DNA from 2 places in the Paenibacillus sp. TY11 genome. Region 2 is predicted to be linked to the other one. Evidence: predicted binding sites of a transcription regulator. Region 2 holds the regulator's gene; the other holds the start of a gene.
The links. The regulator CtsR, encoded in region 2, represses protease genes until heat stress. The targets are predictions, from matches to a motif close to ATGGTCAATAAAGGTCAAACA.
Positions count from the first base shown of each region.

Region 1 (2,205 bases), on a different contig from region 2:
TTCCTATGAGTCTGCTGAAAGACTATCTGGGTATCGATGCTCAGTGGAATGCAGTTCGGAAAACAGTAACGCTGAGTAAAAGCCAGCTAAATCCGATCACAATTGCGTCCCAATCTCTTCCGGCTTCTAGTAATGCGAAGGTGTCCTACAAAGTTAAGTACCCGCAAATCAGCGGTAATCAGCTAAACCCTGAAGCTCAACAGGCCATTAACAGTGTGCTTAAAAAGCATGCAGAGGGAGTAATGGCAGCAGGCAAAAAGATGATGGCTGAGGGAGAGGCTACAACAGAAAGACCGTATGAGTTTGGGAATGATTTTGCGATTGCCTATAACAAGGATGGTATTTTGAGTGTGATTATGCAGGATTACTCGTATACAGGTGGCGCACACGGTATGACGGCACGTAAAGGATATACGTTCTCGCTCGCTGATGGTAAACTGCTGCAATTATCTGATGTATTGAAGGCAAATCCAAACTACAAAAAGTTCCTCAATGCTGATTTAAAGAAAAAAATTGATGCGCTTCAGGCTGGCGAAGGTTTCGGAAAATTTAAAGAGCTGGCGGCAGATCAGAATTTTTATGTGACCAGCAGTGGAGTAACAATCGTGTTTGATTTGTATGATTATGCTCCATACGCGTATGGAATTCCGGAGTTCACCTACTCGTTTGCTCAACTGCTACCTCAGGGCGGAAAGCCTTTTGCAGGACAAAATGAATAGCACCAAAAAAGCTGCCTACCGGATACGAACATCCGGGGCAGCTTTTTCATTTACCAGCTATTCAGAAGTACATTTCTTCTCTTATACACCTTCTGGAGAAGAGCTGGTTAATACTTTATCAATAATACCGTATTCCTTGGCATCATCAGCGGACATGAAATAGTCACGGTCTGTGTCTTTTTCAATGCGTTCTAGTGGTTGGCCTGTGCGATCTGCGAGAATGCGGTTCAATTTGTCACGCATTTTCAGAATACGGCGGGCACGGATTTCGATATCCGTTGCTTGGCCTTGTGCACCACCCAGTGGTTGGTGAATCATAATTTCACTGTTCGGCAAAGCAAAACGTTTGCCTTTGGCGCCTGCGTTCAGCAAGAACGCACCCATGGAAGCAGCCATACCTACACAAATCGTAGACACGTCAGGCTTAATGTATTGCATTGTATCGAAAATGGCCATACCGGCTGTAATGGAACCGCCAGGACTGTTAATATACAAGTGAATGTCTTTTTCAGGATCTTCGGCAGCCAAAAACAGCATTTGCGCAATAATAGAGTTGGCTACAACGTCATTGACGTCCGAGCCCAACAAAATAATGCGATCCTTCAACAGTCTGGAATAAATGTCATAGGCGCGTTCGCCGCGGTTACTTTGTTCTACTACCATAGGAACATAGCTCACGTCAAAAAACCTCCCTTAAATATCGTTAATGGATTTGGTGGACATGCCGATTACATGCCCCTATCTATAAACTGTTACCGTATTAACCACATGATAAACAATTTCAAACAAAAAGTCAAAGAAAGTCAAACTAATGATCAAAAAAAAGAGCCCTCTAAGCTCTTATTGGTTAAAACATGATATGGAAACATTTAAGCGTTCATTTAAAAATGACGCGCCCGCGAGGAATCGAACCTCGATCTCAGGCTCCGGAGGCCTACGTCATATCCGTTGGACCACGGGCGCACAGTAATTTAGTACAATTAACAGCTAATTCGTCAGCTAATTGGAAACAAAGATGATTATATGATATACGGCATTGAATTGCAAGCTTTTATTACGTGCGCATATTCACATAAAAAGTTGAGAAATATAGGTTCAGATAGACTTGCATGTGGAGCAAATATTGGTTAAGATATACGTGGGACTTAAAAAGTTATCCCGGGACATTTTAAGACCAGTTAGAGATATAGCTTATAGACAGAACTTTGAAGTGTGCGGGAGTGGAAAGCATGCGAAAGATATTAGAAATACAGAAGCAGCTTCTGCCCGACCTCATGGATGTTTTGAAAAAAAGGTACACGATCCTGCATCAGATCATGCTGTCCGATGTTATTGGACGCAGAACACTGGCAGCTTCACTGGATATGACCGAGCGCGTGCTGCGCGCCGAAACCGATCTCCTTAAAGCCCAAGGGCTAATTGAGATTGAGAGTGTGGGCATGAAGGTGAGCAAAGCAGGACTGGATCTGCTGGAACAGCTGGAGCC
Region 1 is NZ_JCBAIQ010000011.1:25,590-27,794, forward strand. It holds gene AC6EJC_RS14080 (PdaC/SigV domain-containing protein) at 1-719, shown strand, start outside; gene clpP (ATP-dependent Clp endopeptidase proteolytic subunit ClpP) at 801-1,397, opposite strand; tRNA gene AC6EJC_RS14090 (tRNA-Arg) at 1,611-1,682, opposite strand; gene AC6EJC_RS14095 (sugar-binding transcriptional regulator) at 1,949-2,205, shown strand, end outside.
Region 1: a site for CtsR is predicted at 1,509-1,529, ahead of clpP (ATP-dependent Clp endopeptidase proteolytic subunit ClpP). Genes of this name have one in related genera too.

Region 2 (2,205 bases):
TGAGTTGGTATATGAAAATGAGACGGCTCGTCGGGCTTTATGGACTTATTTTGCAAATCATGACTCAATGATAACCCAAGGTAAATTTAATTACGTTCCGGCAGATGACAATTTGGCATTTTTACTCGATGATCCGCGAATTCAACAGGAAACTGTGCCTTATTTTATGGGTCGTATTGTGGATGCAGCCGCTTATATAGAGAGATACCCTTTTGAGCCGATTGGAGAAGAAACATGTTTGACCTTAGATCTGACAGATCGGTATGCTCCATGGAATGAAGGGGTATGGAGATTAACAATTACTACGGAAGGGCAAGGACATCTGGACAGAGTGGATACAAGCAATTCATCTGAAAACGCCATAGTAGCCGACTTGAAACTTGGGATCCAGTCACTGACGACTCTAATGCTTGGCTACCAGCAGGCTGAGGATCTGTATAAGTGGGGGCGTATTGAAGGGGGCAGTGAGTCTGTGTCTGCACTTAAACGTGTAATACCGGTAAAACAAACCTTCTTAATGGATTTTTTCTGATAAAGGCCCATTTAGATCTTTTTAGCTCCAACTTTCAGGCAACATAACTTGTGTGGCTATCATAAATTTTCAAAACTCTTTCCGCAATGGGAAGAGTTTTTTTATGATATTGTATAAAACGTAATTAGATTGCGAAAAATGGTATTGACCCCTTGGCAAAAATGAATTGTGTGCTATAATATGAATATAGTCAAAGAAAGTCAAAGTCAATCAGACCTAGTGTGATTCTGTAGGAGTATTATGCTGATGGATTGGCCGTATAAAGTAATTTGACAGCAAAGAAGTTAAATGGATCGAAATGATTTGCGTGTAGTTAGGAGCTGCCTCTTATGAACATAAGAGAAGTGTATGATTTATCGCAAATAAAGGTCACACTAGAGACGAAACGGTACGATTCCAATGGATGTAGAACAGGCGGTGGCCTGAATAAGCTTGGATTCGTGACTTTGCCGTTTGGTTAAGTTCAATATACGGCGGACTCTGTGGAGCGTGAAATGTACTTGAATACTTGCGTTTCCGTTAGTGGAGGATGATGAAATGCGCAATGTTTCCGATATTATTGAACAATATCTGAAGAGCATATTGCTGGAAAGTCCCCAAGGTTTAGTGGAGATTCAGCGTAACGATCTGGCTGACCGCTTTTCCTGCGTACCGTCGCAAATTAATTATGTAATTAGCACCCGGTTTACGCTGGAAAAAGGCTATGTGGTGGAAAGTAAGCGCGGTGGTGGGGGATATATTCGCATTCAGCGAATTCAGCTGCCTGCACAGCATGCGATCCATACACACCTTCATCAGAGCATCGGGGAGGAAATTAGCCAATCGGCAGCAGAAGGACTGATTTATCAGTTAGAGGAAGCCCATTTTTTAAGCAAGAGGGAAGCTAGGCTAATGAAGGCCGCTTTATCGAGGGATACATTATTGCTGAAGCTTCCCTATCGTGACCAACTGCGAGCAAGATTGCTTAAGGCTATGCTGATCTCGTTGCTGGTGGCCAAGTAGTGTGTGAATTGAGACTAACGTTTGGATGTAGGGATTTGTAAAAATCCTGACGTTGAAGGAGGTGCTTTTATGCTGTGCCAAGAATGTAATATGCGGCCGGCAACTTTGCATTTCACCAAAATTGTGAATGGCGAAAAGACAGAGTTTCATATTTGTGAGACGTGTGCGAAGGAAAAAGGGGAGATGATCCATGGAACACCTAACGGCTTTTCGATTCATAGCTTGTTGTCGGGGATGTTGGATTTCGACTCCAGCACAAAGAGCCAGTCTCCAGGCCACAGTGGTCCGCAAAACCTGCAATGCAAGGATTGTGGCATGACCTATGCACAGTTTAGTAAGTTGGGACGTTTTGGATGCCCGTCGTGCTATCAATATTTTGATAGTCGTCTGGACCCTCTGTTCAAGCGTGTGCATGGCAGTACGAGTCATGTTGGTAAAGTTCCGGTCCGTACTGGAGGTCGACTGAAGGTTAAACGGCAAATTGACGATTTGAAAAAAGAGATGCAACAGCATATTGTACAGGAAGAATTCGAATCAGCTGCTGAGCTTAGGGACCAAATCAGAGAGCTTGAAAAAGAAATGACTGAAGAGTAAAGTTTGTGAAGAGTAGGAGGGATGCGTAATGCCTAATATCCGGTTTACGGAGAAGCCGCTAAGTGACTGGATGCGTG
Region 2 is NZ_JCBAIQ010000029.1:59,538-61,742, reverse strand. It holds gene AC6EJC_RS24115 (GNAT family N-acetyltransferase) at 1-532, shown strand, start outside; gene AC6EJC_RS24110 (hypothetical protein) at 862-993, shown strand; gene AC6EJC_RS24105 (CtsR family transcriptional regulator) at 1,070-1,534, shown strand; gene mcsA (protein-arginine kinase activator protein McsA) at 1,604-2,128, shown strand; gene mcsB (protein-arginine kinase McsB) at 2,157-2,205, shown strand, end outside.